Regions from separate parts of the Halomonas sp. MS1 genome, predicted to be linked through region 1. Evidence: predicted binding sites of a transcription regulator. Region 1 holds the regulator's gene; each other region holds the start of a gene.
What was found. The regulator FNR, encoded in region 1, switches genes on or off when oxygen is low (the NO sensors DNR and NnrR bind a similar motif). The targets are predictions, from matches to a motif close to TTGATNTANATCAA.

Region 1 (7,565 bases):
CGGTGCGTCAGCTCAACGATAGTCATGCAGATAGCTTGCTAGTCAAAACCCAGGGCGAGTTTGGCATTGTCACTAAAACCGATTTGCTCAATGGTGTCGTGCTGAATAACTATGAACATACAGCGCCCGTTGAGGATGTGGCCCATTTCTCGTTGGTGACCGTTACCCCCCATCAGTACTTATTTGAAGCGCTCGTGCTGATGACGCGGCATAAAGTAACGCGGGTGGTGGTGATGGAGCAGGGCACCCTGAAAGGGGTGGTAGAACTAACGGATGTCCTTAGCTATTTTTCGAGCCGTAGCTATGTCGTTAGTCTGCAGGTGGAGCAGGCAAATAGCTTAGAAGCATTGGCGGCTGCCAGCCAACGCACGCCAGAATTGGTGAATGCGCTTATGGCGCAAGGGGTCAAACTACGTTTTGCCATGGACCTACTGGCCGCGTTGAATGGCCGAATTATCAATAAAGCGTGGTCATTTGTTATTCCTGAGCAGTATCACTCCCAAAGTTGCCTAATGGTGATGGGTAGCGAAGGGCGCGGCGAACAAATTCTTAAAACAGATCAAGATAATGGTTTGATTTTAGCCGATGACAGCCAATGGCCTTCGCTTGCCGAAGACATGAATGCGCTTACCCAAACGCTGATTCAGCTCGGCTACCCACCCTGCCCAGGTAATATCATGGTGTCTAATCCTGAATGGGTTGGCACTGTGTCGCAATGGAAAAACAACATTGCTAAGTGGGTGAGTGCAAGAGATGGCGATAGCCTAATGAAGCTGGCGATTTTGCTGGATGCCCATGGTGTGGCTGGTAATCCGCAATTGCTAGACAGCGTGCGAGCAGAGCTGTTTGAACGCTGCTCACGGGATGAGCTATTGCTGTCCTACTTTGCTCGCGCTGCACTGCGTTTCTCAACACCGCTAACGCTATTTGGCTCCTTAAAAAAGCCCCAGCATGGGATCGATATTAAAAAAGGCGGTATTTTCCCCATTGTTCATGGGGTGCGCACAATGGCCCTCGAGCGACGCATTAATGCTACTTCCACCTTAGATCGCCTGGACGCTTTAGCAGAAGATGGTCGTCTTGATCGCCGTTTTGCGGATGACCTGGGCGAGGCGCTGGCACTGTTTACCGAACTACGTTTAAAACAGCAGCTACAGACAGCGGAAGCGTCGACTCAGCAGCGTAGCAACCGTGTGGTGGTGCAAGAGCTCTCGTCCCTTGAGCGTGATCTGTTGCGTGAGGCGCTGCATATCGTAAAAGATTTTAAACAGCGGCTCTCCCATCGTTATCATTTGGAGTATTCGTGAGCGGAATGCGCTTGTTAGACCGGCATATGTCACTACTCAGTGGCTCGCTGCGTACATTAATGCAGCGCGAAAGCGACCGCCGACGCTGGGCAGACTCTCCCTACGCATGGCTGTTTCAGCCCTACATGGGGGAAGAAATGGTGGCGCTTGCCTGCCAGGCTAGCCCTGGCCAAGCGCCGGTGGTCAGCGTCGCTGCTGTTGTCTTAAGCCCAGGGAGAGTGCAGACCAGCCGAGCCTGGGTGGCTACCCTGGCAGAAGAGCAGAACAGCAACGCCCCCGCGCTGCGGCGACATCATCAGCTGTATGCGACGGACATGGTGCTGGCGCCTAACGCTGAGCATCTTGGGGCGCTAGCTGAATTCATTGGTAATCGGCCGCTAATTGGTTGGCAGTTAGGGCGCTCGGTGGAACACCTAAATCTTTTGTTTAAAGCCGGGTTGGGATTTGGTTTGCCCAATGCCCAGGTCGACGTTGGAAAGCTACACTATCGTCAGCTGCGTCGCTTACATCCACAGTGTGAGGCGAGTGGCCGCCTAACCGAAGCGCTCGCTCGTTGGCAAATCCCCGCTCTTCAATGGATGGGAGTGCTGGGGGATGCAACCGCAAGCGCGCTTTTATATCTGCGTTTGCAGCGCGAGATTGCCCAGCAGGGGTAGTCGTTACTACCCTCATGGGATGAATCCACGGGTTTATCTTGGGTGGACGTGGTGAGTCTTGTTAGAATGCCCGCTGCTTCTTCTACCATCGGCAGTGCCTACACCATGCTACAACCTGACTATTTTGACCCCGCAGCGCCTGATTCTGTTTCTGTTAACAGCCCTGCTGTTAATAGCGCACAGACACCATCCGAGCATCACGCCGCTAAACAAAAGCGTGAATTTAATAAGCTACAAAAGCGCTTACGGCGAGAGGTTGGCAACGCCATCATTGATTATCAAATGATTGGTGAAGGTGACAAGGTGATGGTGTGCCTGTCTGGCGGCAAAGATAGCTATACGATGCTGGAGATACTGCTTAACCTGCAGCGCAACGCGCCGGTTAACTTCTCTCTGGTCGCCGTCAATATGGATCAAAAACAGCCAGGCTTTCCGGAGCATGTGTTGCCCCAGTACCTAGATAAAGTGGGGGTTGAATACCACATTCTAGAGCGTGACACCTACTCGGTGGTGAAAGAGAAAACCCCAGAAGGAAAAACGACCTGCGCGCTCTGCTCACGACTAAGACGTGGCTCGCTCTATGGGTTTGCCGAGGAAATTGGGGCAACGAAGATTGCCCTAGGGCATCATCGTGAAGATATTTTAGAAACGTTATTTCTTAACATGTTCTTTGGTGGCACTTTGAAAGCAATGCCTCCCAAGCTGTTATCTGACGATGGCAAGAATATTGTCATTCGCCCCCTTGCCTACTGCAAAGAGGCTGATATTGCAGAGTTTTCTCGGCTAATGGAATTCCCTATTATTCCCTGCAACTTATGTGGCTCTCAGCCCAATCTCCAGCGTCAAGTTGTCAAAGATATGTTGGCTGAGTGGGATAAAAAACATCCAGGACGTCTAGAAAGCATGTTTAAAGCGGTGACCAATGTAGCGCCTTCCCAGCTAGCAGACCGCGGTTTATTTGACTTTGCTGGCCTTGAAGCCAAACAAGCGGCGTTGATGGAAGGGCGTATTCAGGCGCTTAGCGTGGACTAGCCGACTGTTCTTCCTCTTCAGCTAGCGTGATGAGGCGCCGCATATCTAAAATATTAACCTCGCGCCCTGAAACAGCCACCACCTCTTGCTGTTGAAAGCGGCTAAGAATACGGCTGACCGTCTCTACCGCCAAGCCTAAGTAATTGCCGATGTCGGCGCGGGACATGGAGAGTCTGAAGCTATAAGGCGAGTATCCACGTCGACGAAAACGGTCTGAAAGGGTGACTAAAAAGCTGGCTAGTCGTTGATCGGCCGTCTTACGCGATAGCAAGCGCATCATGCGCCGGTCATCCCGCAATTCTTTGCTCATGCTCCGATAAAGCTGGCCACGTAGTTCGGGCAGTTCTTCGGAAAGCAGGTCCAAGCGATCAAATGGAATTTCACATACCGTTGTGGTTTCCAGTGCAATGACGCTACCGGGGTAGTGCTCTTCATCAATTCCGTCCAATCCCACTAGTTCGCTGGGAAGGTAGAAATTTGTCAGCTGATCATTGCCGTTCCCTTCGCTGGTCACCTGTTTCAGGCTGCCTGAGCGGACGGCATACACACTGGTGAAGTGATCGCCCTGGCGAAACAGGGGCTCGCCTTTTTTGAGCGGTGCGCGGCGGCGAATGATGGCATCAAACTGGCCCATATCCTCAAGCTCTAAGGCAAGCGGCAGGCACAGCGAGCTTAGGCTACAGGTCTGACAGCGCGCCTCTTGCAGCAGTGAGCGTCGTTGGCTGGCGGGTTGTGGCATATCATTCTCCCTTTCTCGTTAGCCATCATAGGCCCAGAGGCAAGACGTCTCAAGAAGCTTATACAATCTTAGAGTAGCGTTTAGTAGGCTGGTCAGCTAGGCGAGCATCAAAGGCCATTGCCAAATGGCGAATCAGCAGCCGTCCAGTGGGGGTGGCGCTAATAACTTGCTGATGGCGAGTGATTAAGCCGTCTTGCTCAGCTGTCTTCAATTGCTCAATTGCGGTGGAAAAATAATCACTAGCATCGATGTGCCAACGCTTTCCAACTGCCGCTAGATCAATGTGCATGTCGCACATTAGCCGTTCAATCACGTCTCTTCGTATTAGGTCGTCCTTATTTAACCTTAATCCTTTGACGGTTGCCAGCTTACCTTGATCTAAGGCTGCTTCATATTGGCCAAGCTGGGTCGGGTTTTGTGCGTAAACGTCGTCAACCCGTGATATAGCGGATACGCCTAAGCCAACTAAATCGCACTGTGCATGGCTAGAGTAGCCCTGAAAATTGCGTTGTAAGGTACCGTTGCGCTGTGCAATCGCTAGGCTATCGTCAGGTCGTGCAAAGTGATCCATGCCAATATGCACATAGCCTGCGTTAGTCAGCATTTCTATGGTGGTGTGCAAAATAGCCAGCTTTTCATCGGCGCTGGGAAGATCCGTTTCGTTAATGCGTCGCTGTGGCGCAAAGCGGGTGGGCATGTGCGCATAATTAAAGACGGACAGCCGTGCCGGGTTGAGCTCGATGACTTGGCTTAGCGTCTCGGCAAAGCTTTTTTCGGTTTGAAATGGCAGCCCATAAATCAAATCAAGATTGAGTGAGCGAAAACCAAGACGGTGTGCTTCTTCCATCAACGTTTCGGTGAGCACCCGGGGTTGTACGCGGTTGATAGCTTTTTGTACCTGCAGGTTTAAATCCTGTACGCCAAGGCTTAGCCGATTAAAGCCGAGCGACTGTAGATGGCGTAACGTAAATACGTCTGCTTCACGAGGATCTATTTCAATAGCGTAATCGCGATCGGCTGAGCTAGATAAACCAAAACGGGCATCTAGGCGGTCAATCAGGTCCCCCATCTGTGCCAAGGTTAGAAATGTGGGCGTACCACCGCCCCAGTGTAACTGTTGCACCGGGCGTGAAGTGTCTAAATGGCGGGCAGTGAGCACCATTTCCCGATCTAGCCGAGAAAGGTAAGGTTCTGCAAGGGCGGTATTCTTCGTTGCGATTTTATTGCAAGCACAGTAGAAGCAAATTTTTCGACAAAAGGGCACATGCACATACAGTGATAGCGGACGGTGGCTCTCGTTACTGCGCGCTAGCGCCTGAGTAAAGTCATCGGCGCTGAACTGATCATGAAACGCGAGAGCTGTTGGGTAGGATGTGTAACGTGGGCCACTTTTGTCATAGCGACGCAGTAGCGCTTCATCCCAGGCATTAGCCCCAGACATTTCCTTGTTGGTAGGTGAGAAGGCAGCAGTGGCATGAACAGGCATGGCGAGCGCTCCGAAGTGAGAAGTAAACAAAAGGAGTGACTGAGCGCCGTCGCTCAGTGTTCTCTCGGCATGCTACGTCGGTGTCACTTGGAATGCGTTGAGCTATATCAAGCTATCGGAGGGTCTGGCTAATGCGCTGTTAGGGAGATAAGCGTCCATAGTTGCCAAAGGGCGAAACTGATAATCGACAGTGCGGCGACGCTGCGAGTGGCAGGGTGGCGAATTAAATGGCTTAACTGCTGTGCTGCAAGTCCTGTTGCCAGCAGGGCAGGGAGTGTACCCAGGCCAAAAGCACCCATTAGAAGCGCGCCATCGAGTGGGTCTGCAATCGCTAAGCTCCAGGCTAGCATGGAGTAAACCAGACCACAGGGCAGCCAGCCCCACAGTGTCCCTAGGGCGAAGGCTTGAGGAAGATGCACGACAGGCATCAGGCGTCTTCCCACTGGCTCTATATAACGCCAAAGGTGCCTTCCCACCGCTTCTACTTTCAGCAGTCCTTTCCACCAGTTGGCGATATAGAGCGCCATTAAGATGAGCATCAATGCGGCGAAAGCCTGCAGTGCAACACGTGCAGACGGAGAAAGTGAGATAAGTGTGCCAAGTGCAGCAACAATGGCACCCGCCACCATATAGCTGAGAATGCGTCCGGCGTTATAGCTAATCAGCAGCCCACCCATGCGGGCAGGGTGTCGCATGCTAGGCGGTACGGCAAAGGTCAGCGCGCTCATAATGCCGCCACACATGCCGATACAGTGGGCGCCGCCCATTAAGCCAAATACAAACGCGGCTAGCAGGGGTGGTAAATCAAGTCCCGTCGGATTCATGCAGGTGGCTCTTGGTTATCTTGAGAAGAAGAGCCGCTTTTTTTACGCGCTGCACGCTGCTCGGGAGTCAGGTCATTCTCATCATCATCGAATAGAATGCGGTGGGCTGGGCCTTCCAAATCGTCAAACTGGTCGTGTTTCACGGCCCAGAAAAACGCCCACACCGCGAGGCCCAGAAGAGTGAGTGAAAGGGGTATCAGTAAGTATAAAATCGTCATGCCGTCACCGGTGTTGATAGGGCAATCTGAGGGGCGGGCGGGGTACGCCAGCGAGTGAGACGTAGCGCGTTACCTACCACAATCAGGGAGCTTAGCGACATGCCAATCGCAGCGAGCCAGGGGGGAATTAACCCCATTGCTGCTAAAGGCAGTGCTGAAAAATTGTAGCAAACTGACCACATCATATTTTGGCGCATAATGCGGCGTGTGGCGCAGGAAATATCAATCGCCTCAAAAATACGCATTAGGCGTGGACTGAGCAATATCGCGTCGGCGCGGGTACGGGCAAGGTCTGTGGCGCCATTCATAGCAATGGCAACGTCAGCGCCAGCTAATACCGGCACATCATTGATACCATCACCAATCATTACGACACGCTCACCGCTGGCTTGTAACTCACGCAATCGCTCCAGCTTGCCCTCAGGCGATTTGCCAGCGTGCCACGTGGTAATATTGAGCTGTTCTGCCAAGCTTCCTACCGCTTCTTGCGTGTCACCAGAAAGTAGCTCTACATCCAACCCGCGGGCTTGAAGTGCGGCAACGGTTTGGGCCGCATCTTCGCGAATGCCATCGTGCAGCTTGAACCAAGCACGTGGTGCGTTGTTTTCACTGAGTAACAGCCACTGACCGGCGCCTGGCTGGGGCAGTGCGGTTGTCGTCGCAAAAGCGGGTTTACCTAATCGCCATGTTGCGCCGTTCAAAGTGCCTTCCAGCCCGCTTCCGGTCACACTTTTGAGGTTGCATGCCTGCAGAGTGGCATCTCTAAATGGGCGGAAAGCCCTAGCAATGGGGTGTTCAGAGTGTGCTTCTAGCGCCGCTGCGATGGCTTGAGCATGCTCTGCACTAAGTGGCGTATCGCTGTGGGCGGGATGCTGTTGGTCAATAGGATGCGTTTGGGTCAGCTGCATTTCGCCGCGAGTCAGCGTACCGGTCTTATCAAAAATCACCCGAGTGACGTTGGAGAGTGATTCGATCGCGTCAGCACGTGTAATGAGTACGCCTCGCTGGCGCAACTGGCCATGTCCTGCTGTCAGCGCAGTGGGGGTGGCCAGTGCCAGTGCACAAGGGCAAGTGACTACTAATACCGAGAGTAGTACCCATAGCATGCGAGATGGATCAATAAACCACCATGCTACTGTGACACAGGCGGTAACGATCAGCAGCCGTAATACAAACAGGTGCGCCATACGCGCCGCCATCTGGGCAAGTCGTGGGCGACTTGCAAAGGCGCGATCGGTTAAGTCGACAATACCGGCCACTCTGGCGCTATTGCCAGCATGGGTTACCTTTATGGTGAGCGGGT
Region 2 (7,565 bases), 440 kb from region 1:
ATGAGTAAGCCCAAAGACACCCACACCTTCGACCTGTTTGGCGATGCCGTTGAAACACAGGATGCCCAGCCCTCCACGGCTTCCACGCCAGTGAGCGCTCACCCTGCGTTAAGCGATACCACGGAATTACTAACTCTATGCGAGCGCTGGGTAGCCAGGGGCTGGCTGCGTGATTTAGACCGCGCCCTGGTGCGCTTTTTAGCGGCAGAAGCAGCGGATGCCCCCGCGCTGCTGCTGTTAGCCGCCGCCCTGGCCAGCCACCAGCTAGGCCGTGGCCATGTGTGCTTGGACTTAAACGCCACGCTTAACGCACCGGATTTTGCCCTTTCGCTACCGCCAGAAGGGGATGATTTAAGCGACCCGCCACCGCTGCCCAGCGATGTGCTGGCAACGCTCACGCTAAGCGAATGGCAAGCTGCGCTGCATCACCCACTGCTCACCAGCGAAGGCCCCGGCAACACACCGCTGGTGGTAGTGACCACTCACTCAGGTTCAGACACGCGGCTCTACCTACGCCGCTACTGGCAGTATGAGCAAACCCTACACCAGCAAATCGCCAGCCGCTTAGAAGATGAAAACACCACACACACACAGGCGGTGAATGATAACGCCACGACGGCAACTGATAACCGTTGTAGGAGACCAATTTATTGGGCGATGGGTGACGATAGTCACCCCGGCCTTCTCCCCCAGGCACTGCATATTCTGTTCAAGCCAAGCGACGGCCTCGACTGGCAAAAAACCGCCTGCGCCCTGGCCGCCCGCAGCCGCTTCGGCATTATTACCGGCGGCCCCGGCACCGGCAAAACCACCACCGTGGTGCGCCTGCTCGCCCTGCTGCAAACCCTGCAACTGGCCCACTCACCCAGCCAACCGCTGCGCATTCGCCTAGCCGCCCCCACCGGCAAAGCCGCCGCCCGCCTGAATGAATCCATCGCCGGGCAAGTCAGCCAACTCCCCTTCAAAGGATTAACCACCTTATTGGAAGGAGCTTTGTCGGAGGGAGCTTTGTTGGAAGGAGCTTTGTGGGAGGGAGCTTCAGCTCGCGAGGGTGAGGCCCCAGAGCAGCTAAAAGCCGCCATTCCAACTGAAGTCACCACACTTCACCGCTTATTAGGCGCAAGACCCGACACCCGCCACTTCCGCCACAGCGTCGCCAACCCGCTAGCGTTGGATGTACTGGTGATCGACGAAGCGTCCATGGTAGATATCGAAATGATGGCCGCCGTGCTAAGCGCTCTGCCCGCCAATGCCCAGTGCGTGCTGCTGGGGGATAAAGACCAGTTGGCATCGGTAGAAGCTGGCTCGGTACTCGGCGATTTATGCCGCCGCGCCGAAGCCGCCCACTACACCCCAGCAACCGCCCAATGGCTGGAAAGCGCCACCGGCCAGCCGCTGCCACCCGAGTACCTGGATGCTGACGGCCAGCCGCTCGACCAAGCCATTACCATGCTGCGGGTAAGCCACCGCTTTAACGAACACAGCGGCATTGGCCAGTTAGCCCAGGCGATTAACCAGCCCAGCCATGCCCAAACTGACTGGGAAAAACAGCAGGCTGTTAACGCCGTGCTACGCCATGGCTACCCAGACCTTCACCACCTAACGCTTGCTGAGGACACCGCGCTGGATAAGCTGGTCATTCACGGCAGCGCGGATAAGTTTCTCAATGGCGGTGAAGGCCGCACTAACCACAAAAATGAACCCATCGCCCCGCCCACTGGCTATCGCCACTACCTAAAGGTGCTAAACGCACAGCGCCCGCGCGGGGAATCGTTTGAGGACAACCCAGCGGCCTATAACGCCTGGGCAAGCGATGTGTTAAGTGCCTACAGCCACTTCCAGCTGCTATGCGCGCTGCGCAAAGGCCCCTGGGGGGTAGAAGGTTTAAACCTGCATATCGCCAAAACCCTACGCAGCGAAAAGCTGCTGTTTGGCAGTGATTACACGTTGGAGAAAGGCTGGTATGAAGGCCGTCCGGTACTGGTCACCCAAAACGACTACGGTCTAAAACTGATGAACGGTGATATCGGCATCACCCTGGCGGTGCCGGATCCCCGCAATCCGCAACAAAAGCTGTTGAGAGTTGCCTTTCCTTCATCAAGTGCCACCAGTGATGCCGATAACCCCATCCGCTGGGTGCTGCCCTCCCGCCTGCACGCGGTAGAAACCGTATTCGCGATGACGGTACACAAATCCCAAGGCTCGGAGTTCCTGCACACCGCCCTGCTGCTACCGCCCACCATCAACCCGATTCTGACCCGCGAACTAGTCTACACCGGCATCACTCGCGCCCGCGACTGGCTCACGCTAGTGGAAGCCAAACGCGGAGTGCTGAATGAGGCTGTGGTGAGGGAAGTGATGAGGGTTAGTGGGATGTAGAAGGTTATCATCAAAACCGACATTAACGGTGCTGGTGGTGTCGGTCTTCGGCCAGAAGCGGATGTTGAGGAAGTGTTGATATAATGCCTTGCTCACCGACACATACTACGGAGAGCGTTTTGTGTAAGAAGCGACTACACAAAAACGAGCGTAGTAGTATGTATACGCGTCTAGCAACGTGTTAGTCCAGGAGGTTAGCAACAAGAACCGAACCCTTCGCAACTTGGTCAGTCGCACCTAATTTATTAAACTCATCAAGTACCGATTGAAGTGAATCACGAAGTATTTCGTTAGTTACATCTACGTTCGGCAGTTCCGATAGCTTTTTCTCTATCCCTTGTGAGCAGCCTGCAATTTTAATACTCGCCACCATTGCTACGTAAAATTTTATATTAGTAATAGTTTTTCGTTCTAACTGAATTTCGCAATTTTCCGGCTTGAGATATGCTTCAACCGCCTTCATTATTTGAATTGTTTTAAGGTATATATCAATTGGCTTATCTAAGCTAAATATTCTCTTATATTCGACGTCTGAATTTATCAGCGTAGAAGGGCGAGCCCTTGCGCTATCAGGCTTCAACAGCATGATAGCCATCATTGCTTGCGCCATATAAGAAATACTAATAATCTTAGAGACTGGCATTCCTTGGTTTTTATAAAAATTCTTTTTTCTATCATAGTAGTAGCCGTTTGACTTAAGAAAATCTTCAATGTTTCTATGAATATCATCAGAGCTTCTTAGTGAGGCTGGCGGAATGGATGTTTGGCTGTTTGTTGCTCGTATAATTCTGTCTCTCGCTTCCTCATCTTCTTCGCATATCACTCTTACAAGCACAGCTCTTTCATCACCTCCATGACTTTCGAGTTGCGAGAAATATTGGTATATTTCATGCGACGTCTGAAGCCCATTAACAATTTGAGGGTCTTCAATTGTAAGTTGCTTTCCCGCCATTACTGCTTTAGGTGTTATAATTGTCACACCATTATTCAGGTACCAAAAGTTTTCTGACTCTTGATTTTCTAGCGTTTTTCGTATTCCTGTATTGACTACAACACTGCCTTGATAATCTCTAACATTTGATTCAAAAATACTTCTTGCTAATGATCCTGAATCGGATACGAACTCGTAGTATTTAGACAAACTCACTAAGCATAGATAACTGCCAGCGGTTGTACCAATTGGTGATTCAGCCACCTCTAGCACTCTCGAAGTAGATGGTACGTTCCTCGTCATCTCAAGTAGTTTAGTCGCACCTATGAATTCAAATGAAAACTCAGCGCCACTAAACATTCTGAAGATATCTTCTTGTAGTTTTGGCACCTTACCTGAGACATTCTGGTGTACATCATCGCCTTGAGTTGCATAGAAATATCTTATTTCTATTTTTGGAAATGTCTTTGCTAACTTTGCATACAAATCCCTAAAAAGCTTAACTTTATCAATAAGATCAACATTGTAGCGCGTAGCATAATCGTCTGGATTGTTCGCGAGGTTAAATAAATCCTGAGCTGACTCCCTGAATTTCATTACAGCATCTTCTTTAAAAGAAGCAGAAGTTTTCGACTGAATTATAACCAGTTCAATGTGATTTTTTTTCTGGCTGGTATTTACAGGTGTATCTTCTTTTAACGACTCACCATTTATAAAAGTGTAGATCGAATCTATACCGCCGTCTCCACCATCACCTACTATCCCGTATGAAATGTCATCGTAGGTAAGATCATAATTCTTAAGTATTTCTGATGCCGAGTATATTTCGAAATACTCTGACACTGTCAATTCATCACCAGATTCTGCACATCGCTCCTTGATAATTTGCTCAAGAATTATCTGATCATTTGTTTTTTGAGCCATTTTCATTCCTTAGTAATTTTATTTTCATACGCACTTAAAGAGCTAACACTTGGCTTTTCGGCTTACCAGAGCGCAGCGTAAGTGCGTCTGATAACAGACTTTGGCTATGTTCTTAACCATGCCATTAACCGAGAAATAAAACCAAGGTGTACTGGTTCTACCTCTGGCTCTTTTTTAAACTCAGCTGGCGTAACTCTTACGCCGTGAACAACCTCCTCTTGTCCATTCAGATGTAGAAATAGACGACCAATCACTGTGCGATTATTTCCAGACGAAATGTAGTATTCACTTCCGATCTGGTAGAAAGACCAATGGTCTTTTTCTTCGTAACTGAAATAGTAATCAGGATTTCTCTCTAAAGACTGAACATTTCCAAAAGCTCTCTTGAGTCCCTGAAATGCGACATCCCTATTGTTCATGAAGTCAGCCCCAGAAGTCCCAGGAATTGGTTTCAACTGTCCCCACGTCTTGCCACAGTAATCGGGGTGGGTTGTTCCAACAACTTTGGAAAGATCCACACTACCCACCTGAGGCTCTCCCACATCAATACTTCGTCTGTCTAGATAAGACAGAGTATTATCGGAAAATGGGACTGTTTCGAGATCCATCTCCTCAAGAAAAGTATTCCATGACACTTATAAAATCTCCACTTAGAAAATAATAATGATTATCGTACTGGCTGCGTAACACTACTGAACCAGCATACTGACTCTGTCGTGAAGTCCGCTTGGTCGAAAGGCTTCATTCACGCAGTTCCTTATAAAACGCCACCCTACCCGCAATAGCTTCCATACCCTCAATCGGCTGCTCGTAGCTCCAAGCGATATCCTGAATATCACCCTGCGAGAAATACACTGTGTGCCCTTTAAATGGGCAATAGGTGGTGGTTTCTGACACGGTGAGTAAATCCATCCGCACGTCTTCACGAGGGAAGTAGTGGCGTGGTGGGTAGCCGCGTTCGCGGAGTTCAAGCGTATTGGTGGAATCGGCGATTAGCGTGCCATCAACATGCGCCTGCACGCGTTGGCTAATAGGGTGAAGCTCAATGCGTGGGGCATTTTGCATTAGGTTGTTCCCTGCGGCGTTGTTCGCTCTAATGCTTCGATCCTAGCAGTTAAATTATATTTAGCCCACTTTGCAGACTTAGTTTTTAGTCGATATTGGTCACTTCATGACCTAGATCACTCATCACTTCCACGCCGCCGCCCAGCCTACTCCTCCGGTGGGGAAAGGTGGGCATCGGTCAGGGTACGTGGCCGGTACTCACACATGGTATCGGCCCAGCGCTTCCATACACTCTCATCGACTGAAATATTCACCGCAGGAAGCCCCTGCATACCCTGCGCATACTGCCGGTAAAATCGGCCGTCGCCCTTGTATCTAAGACGTGCATACTTGGCGTAGAGCCCTTTTAGAAAATCAGCAAACGAATCTTTCGGTGCCATTCTCCAGGCATCCTCAGCAACATCGAAGGGTGCCACTTTTAGGCCTGCCTGCTGCGCTTTGGTTAACATCCAGCTCAACGGTATGTCGGCCAGCGTGTCGTCAGTGCCATAGCCGCCGCCTACATTGGCGTGGGCACCGATAAACCAGCGCTGCTCGACGTTGCGGTTGCCCGCTTTCTGCTTGCCATCCTTGCTCGTCCAGAGCGATACGTTATACGCCGACCTGTGTTCGTCCAGCGCGGCCGCTTGATAGGCATGATCGACAATGCTGGAAAGCTCGGTATCGTGCCAATCGTATTTTCTTTTGAACAGGTTGGTTCCGGGCACGCCCAGTGCGCCAACGGTATCCCACACGCCAATGAAATGAATCCTGGGCTGGCGGCTGAAGCGCTCCTTGAACTCTGTGCATACCTCAGAATCGGGGTGCAAATCGCGGTTTCGATAAATACGTTCGGCCTTATCGAGCAGCCCTGGCGTGACGACATGCACTAGCCCGCATTTACGAATCATCCCCACCAGACTTCTGGCGGTGTAGGCACCGCGGCTGAATCCAAATATCCAGATTTCATCGCCTTCACTGTAACGCCTTGCCAGCCAGTCATAGCCTTCCCGTAGGTTTTTGCTCAGCCCATAACCGAAGGCTCCGCCGGAAAAGCGCTGAAATTTGGATGTCCCTACGCCGGGATCATAATAGAACCGCTGCCTGATACCGTCATCGTCATCATGGAGCAGCCGGGTAATACGATACACATTGGTTTGATCTTCAGGGTCGTTCCAGGTGCCATCGAATAGCAGAATCAATTTTTGCTTTGCCATGGTGCCCCCATGATGATGCACGCCTTTGAACAGTGCTCATAATCGCTTAATGAGGGGCAGACGATGCACGATGCGCTCTTGGCCAACGCGTACCTGCGACCTCCACATTATTTAATGAAGGTTAGTCGACAATTCATCCCGTCACCTGTTGATAGCCAACTCTAAGCAGCGCCCCCGATGCGGGCGCTGCTTAAGAGGTGTTGGCTCGTAGCATCAAAGGCCTGGGATTGGCTCACGCTGGTCGAAACCAAACGCGGGCTGTTGAACGAGTCGGTGACGAGGGAGGTGATGCGGGTGAGCGTGGGGTGAAGCTTACACGTTCGACTGTTTTGTCGCGTAGCAGGGGGCCGCCCTACGCTACTGATTGAGACTAACGCGTTTGCTTGCTGGCACTGGTTATACCTTTTTTACTTCTGGCCAACCTGACTGACTTGGATAAATTCTAAATTTCGAGTCAGAACGTGGAAAACACTGCCCGCTCAGCCCTGAAAAATCTGCATAGCTTCTGGGCATTTCGTAAAAAGATACGATTCGATCTAACTCTGCAAATACTAGAATCGAAATGCTATCACTGATGAGGATGGCGCTTTTCGATTCCAGGTCATATTCAAAACCAAGCACCTCTGCTGCCATAGAGTTACCGCTGTAAGGGCCAAATATGCAGACTCGCTCCCAATTACCGCTAACTTCGCTCTGGAGGTCAACCAGACCGTTGATGGGCATAAGGTCTAGTTTCATTGCCCTATCACCAGCCTCAGAACACCCCCACAGCATAACTATTGTGGCTATTATCACTAGCTTCATGAGTTCAACGCCTTAAGCTTCGGCGCGGTTCCACCGACGGCGGAGACATCGAGCTGGAAATATGTGTTAAGCAATGACAAGCGCATACCGGATTATCGGAACGGATAGGTAGATACCCACTACCGCAGGAGTGATCACAAGAAGTGCTCTGGCCACGATAGGCAGCCCACGCTGGGAGTAACGTTTGCGCCATAGATTAAAAGCGGAGAACCCAATAACGGGGGCCAGTGGTATGAAAACGCCGAAAGTACTTAAACCAAGGCCGC
Region 3 (7,565 bases), 2.1 Mb from region 1:
ATCGACTGGATCTGTCACTCGACGTGATCGAGGCACTGATGTCCGACCCCAGCCTCGATGGGTGGGACGGCTTCGGGGTCGTTGTACAAGCCTACGGGCGCCGCGCCGCGCCGGTGATAGAGACACTTTACGAACTTGCCGAGCGGTTCGGCCGCAAGATCATGGTGCGTTTGGTCAAGGGCGCCTACTGGGATTCCGAAATCAAGCTCTCCCAGGAGATGGGCGTTAAAACCTTCCCGGTCTTCACCCGCAAGGTCAATACCGATGTCAGCTACATGGCCTGCGCCCAGATGCTGCTCGACCGGCGCGACCGCATCTATCCACAGTTCGCCACACACAACGCCCATACCTGCGCCGCCGTAGTGGCCATGGCAGGCGATGACAAGGACAGCTACGAGTTTCAGCGCCTGCACGGCATGGGCGAATCGCTGCACCACATCGTTAAGGAGGCTGAGGGCACGCACTGCCGCATCTACGCCCCGGTCGGCGCTCACCGCGACCTGCTGGCCTACTTGGTACGTCGCCTACTAGAGAATGGCGCGAACTCCTCGTTCGTCAACCAGGTGGTGGATAGCTCGATTCCCCCGAGCGAAGTATCAAGAGATCCAGTGGAAGGGTTTAAACAGCTTGGCGACGCCATCTCAAGCCCGTTGATTCGCCAGCCCGGTGAGCTGTTTGCGCCAGATCGCAAGAACTCCAAGGGTTATCGTATCAACGAACCCGCCTCGATCCTGCCGCTGCTTAATGCGCGGGAAACCTTTGCTGACAAGACCTGGACAGCAGGCCCCATGCTAGTGGGAAATCCTGCCCCCCAAGGTCCGGCTCGCGATGCAGTCTCTCCCGCCGACAGCTCGCGTATTATCGGCAAGGTGCATGAGGCCACCCCTGAAGAGGTAGCCGCCGCTCTCGACGCTGCAGAGGAAGGTTTTCGTGAGTGGTCAGCACGTCCTGTGGCCGAGCGTGCCGAAGTGCTCCGTCGTACCGCGGATCTCTATGAAGAACATATCGCTGAGCTGACCGTGATCACCACCCGCGAAGCCGGCAAGATGATGTTTGATGGCATCGCTGAAGTGCGCGAAGCGGTGGATTTCCTACGCTACTACGCCAATGAGGGTGAGCGGCTGGAAGCGGAAGAACCCGGTAGCGCCCGCGGCATCTTCGTCTGCATCAGCCCTTGGAACTTCCCACTGGCCATCACCACCGGGCAGATCGCCGCAGCCTTGGTGGCTGGCAACGCGGTACTTGCCAAGCCCGCCGAGCAAACACCGCTGATCGCCGCCCGCGCCGTCGAATTGATGCGTGAGGCAGGCCTTCCAGAAGCAGCACTTCAACTGCTGCCTGGCGATGGGCCCACGGTGGGCGGCCCGCTGACTAGCGATCCACGTATCGCTGGTGTCTGTTTCACTGGCTCAACCCCCGTAGCACAGATTATCCACAAAGCCCTGGCGCAGAATGCAGGGCCCGATGCGATACTGGTTGCCGAAACCGGCGGCCTCAACTCGATGATTGTGGACTCTACGGCGCTGACCGAGCAGGCAGTCCGCGATATCTTAATCTCCTCCTTCCAATCGGCTGGGCAGCGTTGTTCAGCGCTACGCATGCTGTATGTGCAGGAAGAGGCGCGCGACCGGTTACTCAACATGCTTTATGGCGCCATGGACTCGCTCACCATCGGCGATCCTTGGAATACTGACACCGACGTATCACCAGTGATCGACGCCGATGCCCAAGCCGAGATAAGCGACTACGTAGCAGCGCACGAGAAGACAGGTAAGGTGTTGAAGAAACTGTCCGCACCGGAAACTGGCACCTTCGTCACCCCCGCGGTCATTGAGGTGGGGGGCATTGCGGATCTCGAACGCGAGATATTCGGCCCAGTTCTACACGTAGCTACTTTCAAGGCGCGAGACATCGACAACGTGGTCGACGACATCAATGGCAAAGGCTACGGATTGACCTTTGGCCTACATACCCGCATCGATGATCGTGTGCAGCAAATCGTCGAGCGCATCCATGTCGGCAACGTTTATGTTAACCGCAACCAAATCGGCGCCATTGTCGGCTCCCAACCATTTGGGGGCGAAGGCCTTTCGGGCACCGGGCCCAAGGCTGGCGGCCCGCTCTATGTCACGCGCTTCCGCCGCACTGCCACCGCCGAGCGCCACGAGGCTCCGGAGGGCAAGACCCTCTCACTCAGCGACCTCCAATCGGCCTTAGATGGGCTGGATGCGCGGAACTGGGCGGTACGACCTAATCGGATCGAGGTACTCCGCAAGGCACTCTCCGGTAAAGGCGGCGTGATCCGCAAGGCCCTTAACGAGACAGCGGCCCTCGACATGACACCGCAGACGCTTCCAGGACCCACAGGGGAAAGCAACCGCTTGGCGATGTATCCAAAAGGCGCTGTTCTGTGCCTTGGACCAACGCTGGATATCGCCGCTGCCCAAGCAGTACAGGCGCTTGGCGCGGGCTGTACGGCAGTAGTGATTGCACCAGGCGCAGCTCAAGCCGTCCAGCCGCTGGTCGACGCAGGCGCCCCCGTGATTGGGCTCGACGGTAGCATCACAGCAGATACACTAAGCGAGGTCCAAGGGATTGCCGCCGTCGCCGCGGCTGGCAAAAGTGATTGGACGCATGAACTGCGGATAGCACTCGCTAAGCGCGACGGTGCCATCGTGCCGCTCGAGACTCAGACCATTTCACCAGATCGCTACGTGGTGGAACGTCATCTGTGCATCGATACGACCGCAGCGGGTGGCAACGCCAGCTTGCTGGCAACGGCTGAATAGGCCCGCTGGCTTTGTCGGCGCCATGCTTCTCAACTAAACTTAGACGACAATAACCTCGTGTTGCCGGGAAGTGGCCAGTACAGGCGCTTCCCTAGCAAGGAATATCGAGGACCAAGCGGTAGCGCCTTGCTACACGAATAAGAAGCGGAGTTAAACATGCGTGCTACTAGCGGTTCTGCACGGCAAGCGCGCTAACCTGTCGGAGCTAGCTCCGTCCTGACAAATTGGAGAACTTTCATGGCTATCGGTGTTTGGATTAGTCTTTTTGCCTACTTTGCGCTCATGATCGCCATCGGCATTTATGCCATGCGCAAAGCGACATCTTCATCAGAAGATTACATGCTGGGGGGACGTGGCCTCAGTCCACAAGTAGCAGCTCTATCGGCTGGCGCTTCGGACATGAGCGGCTGGTTGCTGCTGGGGTTGCCCGGCGCAATGTTTGTTTCCGGCTTGGGATCCGCCTGGATCGGCATTGGCCTTCTGGTGGGTGCGTTCTTCAACTGGACCCTGGTCGCCCCCCGACTGCGTGAACAGACGGTTCACTACGGTAATGCGATTACCATTCCAGCCTTTTTGGCAAACCGATTTCCGACACGTGCGCTTTCACTGCGCACGGTGTCTGCTATCGTTATCGTCATCTTTTTCGCGGTTTACACGGCATCAGGTCTAGTCGCTGGGGGCAAACTGTTTGAAAGCGCGTTTGCCGGTATTTTTAACATCGGCGGCATGAGCGACTACGCTATAGGCATCCTCATTACACTTGGCGTGGTACTTGTCTACACCGTTGTTGGCGGCTTCCTGGCCGTGAGTATGACCGACTTCGTGCAAGGCTGCATCATGATGCTGGCGCTAGTAATCATGCCTGCAGTGGTGCTATTTGGCGAAGGCGGCGGCGGGTTCTCCCAAGCATCACAGACGCTAAATGAAGTCGACCCCACCCTGCTATCCTGGACGTCAGGGCTGACCTTTATTGGCTGGCTCTCTGCGGTTACCTGGGGACTGGGGTACTTCGGTCAACCACACATCATTGTGCGCTTTATGGCCATTCGGACGCTGAAAGATGTGCCTACTGCCCGTAATATCGGCATGAGCTGGATGCTTATTTCCCTGATTGGCGCGGTCTCTCTAGGTCTGTTTGGCCGGGCTTATGCAGTCCGCAACGGCATGGATATCGAGGATCCAGAAACGATCTTCATCATTCTGGCGAACCTGCTATTCCACCCGCTGGTCACCGGCTTCCTCTATGCGGCACTGCTTGCTGCGATTATGAGCACCATTTCCAGCCAATTGTTAGTATCGTCGTCTTCATTGACCGAAGACTTCTATCGCCTGTTCCTAAGAAAGGAAGCAACCGATAAAGAGTGCGTAAAGGTCGGTCGAATCTGTGTCGTACTGGTTGGTCTGGTGGCCGCTGTGATTGCATCAAATCCGGACTCGCAAGTTCTTGGGCTCGTAAGTAATGCCTGGGCTGGCTTTGGCGCAGCATTTGGCCCGCTGATCATTCTGTCGCTAATGTGGTCTCGCACGAACGGAGCTGGCGCCATTGCAGGCATGGTAGTGGGTGCTGCTACCGTCATGATTTGGATTGCATTAGGCTGGAACGGAGAATTTATGGGTGGCCCCGGCGTGTACGAGATCATCCCCGGCTTCATCGCTGCCTTTATTGCCATCTTGGTGGTTAGTAGCATAACTGCCGATGCGGGTGAATATCAGCATATTGATCGCTAGACGAGCGTCAATGACACACTCAGCTTAATTAAAAATTAGCTGATTATTGAGGCCTTCCCATGCCACGGGAAGGCCTCTTTCACTTCTGACAGCCTCTTTTAAAAGCCCATTATTTAGCGGCGGAGCTCCACTCTTTGCCCCAGGTCAATAACCTGCCCTCCTCTACCCGATACACTCTTTGCATGGTTCGCGATCATGTCGAACAACGGTTCATGTTAACCACTCACTGCAAAGACTCACATTAATGGTCAGGAGCAATGCTATGCGCCATAACTCTCTTTCAACACTGCTCACCACTGGACTTGCAGCAGCCACATTGATGGCAAGCGGCCAAGTTTTAGCTTACGGCGCTGGCGATTTCTTTACTCGCGTGGGTGTTGCCAAAGTGGAGCCAAAAAGCGACAACGGTTCATTAGCCGGAGGCGCGTTCGCGGTTGATGTTCAGGATAAAACCGATTTCGCATTTACCCTGGGCTACCGCTTCCACGACAAAATGGGCATCGAATTACTGGCAGCCCTGCCGTTTGAGCACGATATCGCCCTGAACGGTGATAATCTTGCCTCTACCAAGCACCTTCCACCAACTCTAACGCTCCAGTACTACCCGCTAGGTGGCACTGATGCGCGCGTACAGCCTTATGTCGGCGCAGGTATTAACTACACCTTTTTCTCTGATGAAGAGCTAGCCATAGGCGAACTGGAGCTGGACGACTCCTGGGGTGCCGCTGCTCAAGTGGGTATCGATTTGCTTATCGATGAAAACTGGGCACTTAACGCAGCAGCGTGGTATATCGACATCGATACTGACGCGACCGTTAACGGTGCCGCTGCAGGCACGGTAGAGATTGATCCCTTAGTGGTTATGGCAGGCTTAAGCTATCGCTTCTAACACCGCTAAGGCTGTGCTAGCCGCATAATCGCATGAAAAATGCCCAGTCCCGCTGCTTGCGGCGCTGGGCATTGTCTTTGCCGATACCCTCATAAAACTAGGCTTCAGCTTCTCGTATTAGTGCGACCTAGTTTTCGGTAACTAGCTGATCTATCTTTTCAACGGCTCGAACAACCAGTAGCTGGTCACTGGCACGAACTTTTTCCTGCATTAGATATGCAGCCACTGCCGGCGCTACATCGCACTTGGCAGGCATAGCGGCCTGGGCATCAATCAGTGCATTTAATCGAGCGATAAAAACAAATCGAATCCACTGAGGCAGCGACATCGTGTCGATACAGAAGGGTTGCTGACTATTAAATGCTGAAATATCAGGCGTTGGCATACGCCATAAGTTAGCGGCCTTCATAGTGGCTTCAAGCTCAAGAAGCGCGGTTTGAAGCTGTTGATGGACGCTCATAAGCACCTTTTCCATTTGAATCAGTAAAGCTTTATTATCCCAGCACTGTGGGTAAGTTGCCAACCGTCTGACAGAGTTTGTGTCTTATTCACAGATTCACAGAAAACCTGCAAGAGGCTGTGGATAAACTATGGAAAGATGTCGCTACTGTTACTCTCATGCGGGTTACACCATGTTGTGCAATTTTTAACCATTTTGATAATAAAGCACGGATTAATCAGCGTTTGCGGCTGACAGTGACACATCAGCAAGGTAGAGTGCAGGCTTGAAATGCGGAAGGATGTCATGCAACCAATCCAGACACTTGATGAGTTTTTTACCCGTAGCGGCGCAGACGTTTCCCTTTACCATATGGGACGACGAGTAACAGACTGCCCACGAGAAACGCTGCGAGCATTTGAAAACGGCGAGATAGCCTGGCCGGAACCCTGGCAGCAGCAGGCACGCCTTGGCGTAGTATTTCGTATGGGTGACATGCCTGAGCCAGCCATCTGGTTTTTGGCGCTGCCGCTAGACGAACAGGGCAAGCTCTCCCCTGCCCAACGAGACGGTTTTATTAATCGCTTGCTCGAAACCCTTGGGCGAAATGCTGCGCAGCTAGAAAATAAGCTAGGCCAGGCAGAAACTACTGACGTGGATCATCTAATGAAGGATAATCCGCTCGCTTTTTCGCCTGATATTACTTTTCAAGCAATGCTTAATGCTCAGGCCAGTTATGCATTAGAGCTTGCCGCTAGCCAACACTTAGAGCCTGTCGAGGCCTATCTTAGCGGCCAGCAGACTATTGACTGGCAAGCACTGGGGTTACAAGGCATCGCTGATTATGTGGTACGCCTCGACTTATCCACATCAGAAGCGCTAGCGCTGCGCCTTCCCCAGTTGCCCACTAGTGTCGCTCACTCGCTGTGCTATTGCCTGGAGCATAGGCCTCTTGCAGAGCCGCTGGTCAGTGCATTACGGGCGCGTGGAGAGCAGGCAGCCATTGATGGTGACGTAGAAACCCTGTGCGCCTGCGTTCGCGCCGTGGGCTGTACTCCGTCAGTTAGTGTCGGCAAATGGTACTCAAGCCTGTTAAATGACCCTGTTGCTTGCGGCCCAGACATTATCGCAGCCATTGCTGGCCGCGGGTGGCTACTGTTAGAAGACGCTGAACGTTTACCGTTGCTTTTGCAGCGTTTAGCAGAAGACAAACGCACTAATTTTAATGCAGTCGTACGTGACCTTGCACTGGTACCCAAACTTCGCCTTTTGGTTATGCTGACACTACGCGACGCGCCACCTGACTCCGCGATTCAGCTAAGGCTAAGTGCGTTGATTAACCAAGCTAGAAGCTAGCTATTTATTTATGAGACGCTAGATCGACTCATTTCTTGATGACAAACCTTCATTTGCCAGGAGTATGCCGTGAAGGAATTACCCTATCAGGCCAAAGCAGTCATCGGCCGCCGTGAAATGGTGACGTTACCTGAATTAGGGCTTCACCTTTGCTGCAAAGCCGATACTGGCGCGCGCACCTCTGCTTTGCATGCCGAAGAGATTGACACTCATGAAGATGAGGATGGGCAGCTGTGGGTAAGTTTTATTACCCATAGCGGTGGCCCGCAAACGCCTGCCCACCGCTACCAGCTCCACTTGCACGACCGGCGGCGCGTTACCAGCTCTAATGGGCACAGCGAGTGGCGTTATGTGATTCGCACCC
Region 4 (7,565 bases), 1.8 Mb from region 1:
ACTCTGCCTGGTTGGACGGAGGCGCAGTCATAACCCCAAATCCCCATGCACACGCATTGTTCGCGGACAAACGCAACTTGGCTGTGTTATCAGATCCCGCGACGCTTATGGCTTGGGGGTTGAGCGCTCAAAATGCCGAATTACTTCGCTCTTGTATTCCCCGTACCTTACAGGTCAGCGCTGATAATGCTGATACCCTTTGGCAACAGCGACGGCAGTGGTTCTTCAAACCTGTCGCAGGCCACGGAAGTAAGGGAGTGTACCGGGGAAGTAAACTCACCAAAAAAACATTCAGCCAAATCTTGGAAAGCGACTATATTGCCCAGGCCCATGTGCCTCCCTCCGAACGCCTCGTTCTGGTCGATGGACAGCGTAAAAATCTCAAGGTCGACGTTAGACTGTATACCTATCGCGGCACACTGTTAATGGCCGCAGCGAGACTTTATCGAGGACAGACGACCAATTTCCGTACGCCAGGTGGGGGATTCGCACCTGTGCTTCTCATGAAAGATTAGTTATCAAAAATATGATCTAAAGAGTTTGTCCCACAACTTATGCGATTATCGTGATAGGGCGTGGAACTCATCTTGCAAGGCGATCGCCTCACTTCGGCCCGCGATTAGTTATTCGGAAATTGCTCCCAGCAACCTTTCAATTGCGCGCAAGTTTTTCCTGCATTTGGATTTAAAGCCTGGAAACTTACAATATTATCAGCTACGCGGATGAAACCTCGTCAATGAAGGCTGCCCTTAAAGGGGTATCTCTGGAGCGATATAGATAGCCACCTAGCCGAGCGATGGCCTTCATATAGAAACCATGTCGCGTCGCTGACCCAGTCGAGGCGGTGGAATCGACCGGTCGACCAGAACTAATAAATGATCAGTAAAGAACCGTTGCTAGCAAGGCAGCCGGGAACTGATGCCTAAGAATGATCAGTCCGGATACGATGTAGCCGAGCATAATGCCGATGGTGAGTCGATCGGCTGTGGTGAAGCACATATCCTCAATCCGGTAGCCAGTTTTTCAGATTCCATCATATACGTGTGTGCTAACGCACAGATCGTGTGATGTCAGACCCTGAACATGATGGTGCGGGTCCGTGTCGTTTGATCGCCAAGGTATCGGTCGCGTTACTATCCGCGCTAGATAACGAATAGTGCATTATGGAAATACAATCCTAATAATGTCAGGAAGGGTCTCCTCATGAATAGAGTCAACACTGCAGCAATGGCTTTTTGTCTTCTCGCTGTTCTGCCTAGGGCAGCATCCGCCCAAAACTCAGAGTACGGCCCACAAGGGGGTGTCCGTGAGTTTTCGATCTCTGGAACTGGCAGTAACGATCGGAATTTTAATAGCGGAAACTTCGGCGTGAGACTGTTGATCTTGGTTGGTATCTGAGGGATAACATGGTTGCCGGTGTTCGGCAAAGCGTCAATTACGCCGATGTCGAAGGCGAAGGCGGGCGTCACAGATGGTTTCTGGAACGGCTCAACCCGTGGTTACCTAACCCATCAGTTCCTTGATGGTCGTGCGCGGCCCTTCGTCGGTGCTAGCCTCGGTGGTATCTATGGAGACGGCGTCAAAGACAGCGCCTTCGCGGGACGGGAAACGGGTATGAAATACTATGTTCTGCCCAAGGCCTATTTCCTCGCTCGCGCTGAGTATCAGTTCCTGTTCAGCGATACCGACGATGCCACCGATGCGTTTCAGGAGGACGGTATCTGGGCTTATACGATTGGTCTGGGCTACAATTTCTGAACCACATCAAGATGCCACGAACCACCACGGCCACGTGGCGGGTGTGCATCTCTTGTCGCGCGCGGATGGCATCGGCCTTGCCTTCCGGATAGCGTTGCTTATAGCTATTAAGCTAGGTTCTTAACTACCTAAGGTGGTTGTCCTGACGGTCACCCATTCGGTGATGTCACCCTTGTCAGCACCGCCGTGATCAGCAGGATAACCACGACCAGCACCACCTCCAGCGCAATACTGCGCTGCAAACGTCGTGGGGCTGTTGCATCGCCGCTCTCAAAGGCAGGTACAAGCCGCCACTTGTTCGCGGCAGCAAATAACAGCAGCACCGCGACAATCAATACTTTGCCGATCAAGAACTGTCCATATGCCGTGGTGAGCAGGGGTGTGAGACCGCCTGTTAGCAGCGTGGCCAAAGTGACGCCCGCCAGTACCAACACGCCAACTCCGCCCATGGCGAGTTGCCCGAAACGGGTCAGAATGCGGGCGGTATTGCCGTGGTTGTAATGTTGCCCCACTAAGTGGAACAGCGGCCACAGCGAGGCTACCCAGAATGCTGCCGCCATCAGGTGAACGATCAGCAAGACAGCCAGAACGAGGCGTGGGGTGTTTACTGTATGCCCCACCTGCACGAATGCCAGCATCACCAATAAAACGCCTACTAGGCTCAAGCTGTTGGCTGTTTTCGAGAACGCTAAGTTATTAAGCTGAATCGCCTGGACCAGCAGCAAACCAGCTACCACCAGTATTAGTCGACCCCCGGACGCGCCATCGAACACGATCCCGAGCAACATTGGGTTGGTTGCAGCCGCTATATTGCCGCCTCCAAGGTAACCAGCTTCTAAAGACCACTGGAACAGAATCAGGATGACCCCCGCCCAGGCAGAAAGGACACCCATGCGGGCGACGCGCCTCCGGTCGTGATCAGGGAGCCGGGGAAACGCTAGACGAAACAACACGGCCCCCGTCGCGACTAGGGCGCTAAGGTAAATCCCGGCCGCCACGAGAATCATCGCGACGGTCCAGACATCGAGGCTATTTACGGAGAACCACCAAGCCACGGGTCAGGGCTCGACCGAGAAGTTAAAACCGTCGGACATCATGTGTCCGTCATCCGATAGGCCGCGCCAGTGCACCTGGTAGTCCCCAGCCGAAAGAATTTCACCGGGCTTCACGACGTAGCGTTCGACCTGTTCACTGCCTGGCTGACCATCAAGAGGAACGGGGCCGTTTGGGCCTGTCACTTCAAACTGGGTGATGCGCATCATGCCACCAAACTCGATGCCAATCTCTGCTGGGGAATCCTGAATGGTGACGCCATCCCTCGGTAAAGTGTTTACGCGGCCTTCATGGGCCAGTGCCGGGATTGCTAGCGACATCAACAGCGTTGCTAAGGAAGCGTGAATGATAGGGAGCGAACTCTTCTTCTTTTGCATACCGTATCCTTATGTTTTTCAGGGTTGAATGGATATTGTTACTTCATCGCGGAGGCGCTAAAACTGATTCGGTTGAGCCTTCTTACATCGTTCATTTTCCCTGTTTGGCGAACAAGGCGCATGGCGTCGTATGAATCTTCAAAGAAATGTGTAGGTGTTATAGCGTGCCAACCTGAAGCAGGGCTGAAAATGGCGGAAAAAATGATCTGTGACAACACTTAGGTATTGGGATCGGTTTCTCCTTTACCTTTGGGCCACCTATAGGTTGTAGGCTTATAACGAAAGCTAACTCCGCCTTCTTCCATTTTTAATGGATAAGGCGATGTCTCGACCAGCAACATGATAAGAGGAAATATCATGGTTAAGCACAAGATGATCTTTGTCATTGGTCTGGCTGCAAGCCTCAGTGTCCCCAGCAGCGCCATCTTCGCTCAAGGTATGAGCCAAGGCGCCCAAGGTCAGGGCAATATGATGGACGGCCAAGTCGGTATGGGTTCGGGCATGATGATGGGCAGTCAAGAAGGCATGTACCCAGGAATGATGATGGGAGGGCAAAGCGGGATGATGCCTTGTCCAATGATGGAAGGCATGGGGAGTATGTCCGGCATTGGCGGTATGCTCGACGAGCAGCAGATGAGTACCATGCGTGAGATGCGCCAAGAACACCGCGCGGCCCAGCTTGAGCGGATGGGCGAATTGATGAACCTGCGCGACGACATGATGCAAACCATGCAGACTGAACGCCCTGAACCAGAGGAAATAAAGGCGCTGCATGCTCAAATGGCCAACCTTCATGGCGATATGATGGCTGATAACGTGCGCATGCATAATCAGATGCAGGACTTACTGACCGATGAGCAGCGTGAACAGATGAGAGGAAGCATGCCCAGCCACCATGGCCCGCAATAAGCCTTGGCGATTGCCTCTTTTTTTAGGAGTGATGGTATGATGAACGCGGAATGTTTTGCTTTTATGGGGTCAATGGGGTGGCTAGGCTGGTTGATGCCCCTGGCCATGCTGTTATTAATTGGCTTGGCGATCGCTTCGCTGGCCAAGTACCTCTTCAGTCGTTCACGCTAAGGAGTTGAAAATAATGCAACATATGAGCACCAAGCTTTTACTCTCTGGTTCCATGCTGCTTGGGGCGGTCTCCGCCCAGGCGGCGTTACCGCCAGAGGCAACATTGTATAAAAACCCCCAGTGCGGCTGCTGTGACGCTTATGCACGCCATCTTGAAGAGCTCGGCGTAGAAGTGACGATTATTGACGATGTAGAGCTGGGTGATATTAAGCAGCAGGCAGGCGTGCCCTATGGCCTGGGTTCATGCCATACCATTGAGATGGGCGAGTATTGGATCGAAGGCCACGTTCCAATGGAAGCCGTGCAGGCGCTGTTTGAGGAACAACCCGATATTGACGGTATCGGTTTGGCGGGTATGCCCATTGGCACACCGGGTATGCCGGGGCCACAAGAAAGCCCTTACAATGTGTACACGTTTACAGGCCAGGAAGATGAGCCATTTATGACCCTTTAGTAGGGTGATAAAAGCTCGCCTGCTGTCTGCACGCCGTTCTAACGGACTCTTGTAGTACAGCAGGCGCATTCAAGTCATACATTACTAAAACGAAAGCGCTGTATTAAACTTAGGATTTACTTTGCTAGTGCGTTACGGGTCGATTCGTTACGGTAAGCTAAAAATAAGATTGCGTCGTTTTCTTTACACCTACACATTGCCACACTAGCAAGCCTGTTAAAGCTTACTTTGCGCAAAAACCTCCTATTAATATTACGCCTTAATAAAAGGTGAGCATGTTGTATACCCGCGTTAGTAAGATTGGCAGTTCGCATCCCACGTTTATTTCCCAAGCCCGCGTCCTTACTCGTTTTACGATGGCCAATGGGAATGGTGGTCATCGATAACAAAGACGTGCCCATGTGAGCCTGGGGAATGATGGTGGGAATGGCGATGAGGTTCCGGCCCCTCCCATCCCTCATGTTCGTGCTGATGATGTTCATCGTGGTAGTGCAGGTGGGTGTGACTTTGGGCAGCGTGCTCGTGCTCAAGAGCCATCGGGTCATGTGCGTGCCAGATAAGGGCCGCGAGCCCCGTTGCCGCCAGGGCCACCGTTCCCAGCAAAGCGAACGTACCCGTCAGTCCCAGGTTCACTCCCAGCCAGCCTGCCAACGGATAGGTGACTAGCCAACAGCTGTGTGACAACGAGAACTGGGCAGCAAACAGCGCTGGACGCTCCTCCGGCTGGCATGAACGTTTGAGCAGGCGCCCGGTGGGGGTCATGACCAACGAGGCCCCAGCGCCCAGCAGTAACCATAGCCCGACAAGCCCCGCAAACGATGGGCCCAGCCAGCCCAGGTAGAGGCTGAGTGCCATCATAACGCCACCCAGCAGCATGACTGGCCGCTCGGACACCCGTTCCAGCACCTTGGGCAGCAGTAAGGCTATTAGCATGGAGCCCCCGCCTGCGGCGGCAAAGGCCAGTGCGACTTCTTTCTCGCCCAAATTCAACACCGAGCGTACGAGTACCACCGTGTTGACGATCTGCATGGCCCCGGCGGCTGAAACAGCCAGGTTCAACGCCAGTAGCCCGCGCAACCGGGGCGTCTTCAGGTAAATCCGCATACCATGAGTAACGCGACGCCAGACGCCGGGGGCTTCCTCTAGGGGGTGAGACGCAGGCAGGATCACCGATATAACCAGGGCGGCAGAGATAACGAAGGCCAGAGCATTGATTACAAACAGGACATCAAAACCCATCACCATCAGCAATGCCGCCGCCGCCATCGGGCTAAGAAGGTTCTCTAAATCATAGGCGAGACGCGACAGGGACAATGCTCGTGTGTACTGCTCTTCGTCTTCGAGAATGTCAGGGATCATCGCCTGGAAAACGGGCGTAAAGCCAGCTGAACAAGCATTGAGCAGAAAGATCAGCACATAGATCTGCCACACTTCGGTAACAAAAGGCAGTGCGCAAACCACGGCTGCACGCAGCAAGTCCAGGCTAACCAATAAGGTGCGCCGAGGCAGGCGTGATGCATAAGCGCCGACCAAAGGGGCAATGCCCACGTAAGCGACCATCTTGATCGCCAGCGCCGTGCCTAGCACGACGCCCGCCTGACCTTCAGCAAGATCGTGAGCCAGCAACGCCAGAGCAACCGTGGTCAGGCCAGTGCCGATCAGTGCAATGACCTGCGCTAGAAAGAGATGGCGGTAGACGCGGTGGGCGAGTACATCGAGCATAGAACTTCCTCAAATGAGGGGTGCCTAAAAGCGCTTACAGGTAGCGTGCAATCGTCTTGAACTCTTCAGCCCGTGCCCGTTGCGTTTGATTCTGAGTACCCAGGGCTTCGTCTAGGCAGTGGTCGATGTGATCCAGCACTAAGGTGCGTTTAGCTTGCTGAATGGCTTTTTCTACCGCATGGAGTTGTTGAGCGATGTCCAGACAGTGGCGTCCATCCTCTACCATCTGGGTCACACTCGAAAGGTGCCCCCGAGCGCGGTTCAGGCGCTTGACGATATCGGGATGTGACTGGTGAGTATGCATTGTCATTTTCTTTTCCCTTATTATATTCCTATCCCCCCGGAGGGGATGGTAATCTATCGCCGTTATTCTGCCAACGCTATGGTTCAAGGCAGACAGTTATCTATTTTTATGATTTTTACTTTTATCCTGGTTGCTCTACATGCTCAATCGGCTGCGCCACCGCCTTGGCTATCTGACCTTTCTGTTGCTGTTCCTGCCTAGCCTGGTAATCACCAGTGTGGGTGAGGCGCGTGCGCATGGGGCAGCGAGCATGGTTGGCGTTGAGTCGTCTCTCCATGAGAATGTGCAGAAGGGCCATGGGCATACCCATGGCCACGAGCACGAAGACAGTCGCCACCTGCATAATGAGAGTGGCAGTCATTTCCATGAAAAAGCGGATCGGCCTGGGACAGGCATTACCGTCGAGCCGAACTTCCGCGATGCCCTGCGGCTAGGCGAATGCAGCGGTCTTCCGCTGCGTCGCGTCTACCGCTTGGAGCGTCCGCCACGGCCAGTCATCACTGGATGATTGGGGCCGTCCCCCTGACGGCCAACTTTAATGACAGACCCGTGGAGGTTTTATGTTTCCATCCCAACTAGGGGGTGCGTTCGGCTTGTCTGCTATGATCCGACGCCACGCGCTACCCCTTCTCACACTCCTAGTGATGCTCCTGGGAGCCACTGGTGAAGCCCTTGCCCACGCCGTTGCTGAAGGCGACAAAGGGTATATCCAGGAGATCTATGGCGTTCACCTGATCTCGTTCATCTATCTCGGTGCCAAGCACATGGTGACGGGGTATGACCACATCCTGTTTTTGCTAGGGGTCATCTTCTTCCT

Region 2: NF683_RS00485 (DUF427 domain-containing protein) is a predicted target of FNR. The motif match lies at 5,406-5,419, and genes of this name have one in related genera.
Region 3: NF683_RS14220 (OmpW/AlkL family protein) is a predicted target of FNR. The motif match lies at 4,652-4,665, and genes of this name have one in related genera.
Region 4: NF683_RS15455 (copper resistance CopC family protein) is a predicted target of FNR. The motif match lies at 3,390-3,403, and genes of this name have one in related genera.

The regions. Positions count from the first base shown of each region.
Region 1 covers NZ_CP098926.1:550,493-558,057, reverse strand. Annotated here, with positions in the region: gene NF683_RS02735 (putative nucleotidyltransferase substrate binding domain-containing protein) at 1-1,307, shown strand, start outside; gene NF683_RS02730 (3'-5' exonuclease family protein) at 1,313-1,963, shown strand; gene ttcA (tRNA 2-thiocytidine(32) synthetase TtcA) at 2,030-2,995, shown strand; gene fnr (fumarate/nitrate reduction transcriptional regulator Fnr) at 2,982-3,734, opposite strand; gene hemN (oxygen-independent coproporphyrinogen III oxidase) at 3,793-5,220, opposite strand; gene NF683_RS02710 (sulfite exporter TauE/SafE family protein) at 5,349-6,044, opposite strand; gene ccoS (cbb3-type cytochrome oxidase assembly protein CcoS) at 6,041-6,262, opposite strand; gene NF683_RS02700 (heavy metal translocating P-type ATPase) at 6,259-7,565, opposite strand, start outside.
Region 2 covers NZ_CP098926.1:106,943-114,507, forward strand. Annotated here, with positions in the region: gene recB (exodeoxyribonuclease V subunit beta) at 1-4, shown strand, start outside; gene recD (exodeoxyribonuclease V subunit alpha) at 1-2,379, shown strand; gene NF683_RS00475 (AIPR family protein) at 2,561-4,234, opposite strand; gene NF683_RS00480 (hypothetical protein) at 4,339-4,869, opposite strand; gene NF683_RS00485 (DUF427 domain-containing protein) at 4,976-5,299, opposite strand; gene NF683_RS00490 (DUF2235 domain-containing protein) at 5,446-6,495, opposite strand; gene NF683_RS00495 (hypothetical protein) at 6,892-7,233, opposite strand.
Region 3 covers NZ_CP098926.1:3,115,558-3,123,122, reverse strand. Annotated here, with positions in the region: gene putA (bifunctional proline dehydrogenase/L-glutamate gamma-semialdehyde dehydrogenase PutA) at 1-2,789, shown strand, start outside; gene putP (sodium/proline symporter PutP) at 3,027-4,517, shown strand; gene NF683_RS14220 (OmpW/AlkL family protein) at 4,780-5,406, shown strand; gene NF683_RS14215 (YqcC family protein) at 5,534-5,866, opposite strand; gene NF683_RS14210 (DUF3549 family protein) at 6,152-7,201, shown strand; gene NF683_RS14205 (ATP-dependent zinc protease family protein) at 7,271-7,565, shown strand, end outside.
Region 4 covers NZ_CP098926.1:3,366,428-3,373,992, forward strand. Annotated here, with positions in the region: gene NF683_RS15440 (ATP-grasp domain-containing protein) at 1-515, shown strand, start outside; gene NF683_RS15445 (hypothetical protein) at 1,417-1,758, shown strand; gene NF683_RS15450 (copper resistance D family protein) at 1,908-2,765, opposite strand; gene NF683_RS15455 (copper resistance CopC family protein) at 2,817-3,188, opposite strand; gene NF683_RS15460 (hypothetical protein) at 3,546-4,097, shown strand; gene NF683_RS21310 (hypothetical protein) at 4,134-4,268, shown strand; gene NF683_RS15465 (DUF411 domain-containing protein) at 4,282-4,722, shown strand; gene NF683_RS15470 (MFS transporter) at 5,074-6,444, opposite strand; gene NF683_RS15475 (metal-sensing transcriptional repressor) at 6,479-6,754, opposite strand; gene NF683_RS15480 (hypothetical protein) at 6,888-7,256, shown strand; gene NF683_RS15485 (HupE/UreJ family protein) at 7,309-7,565, shown strand, end outside.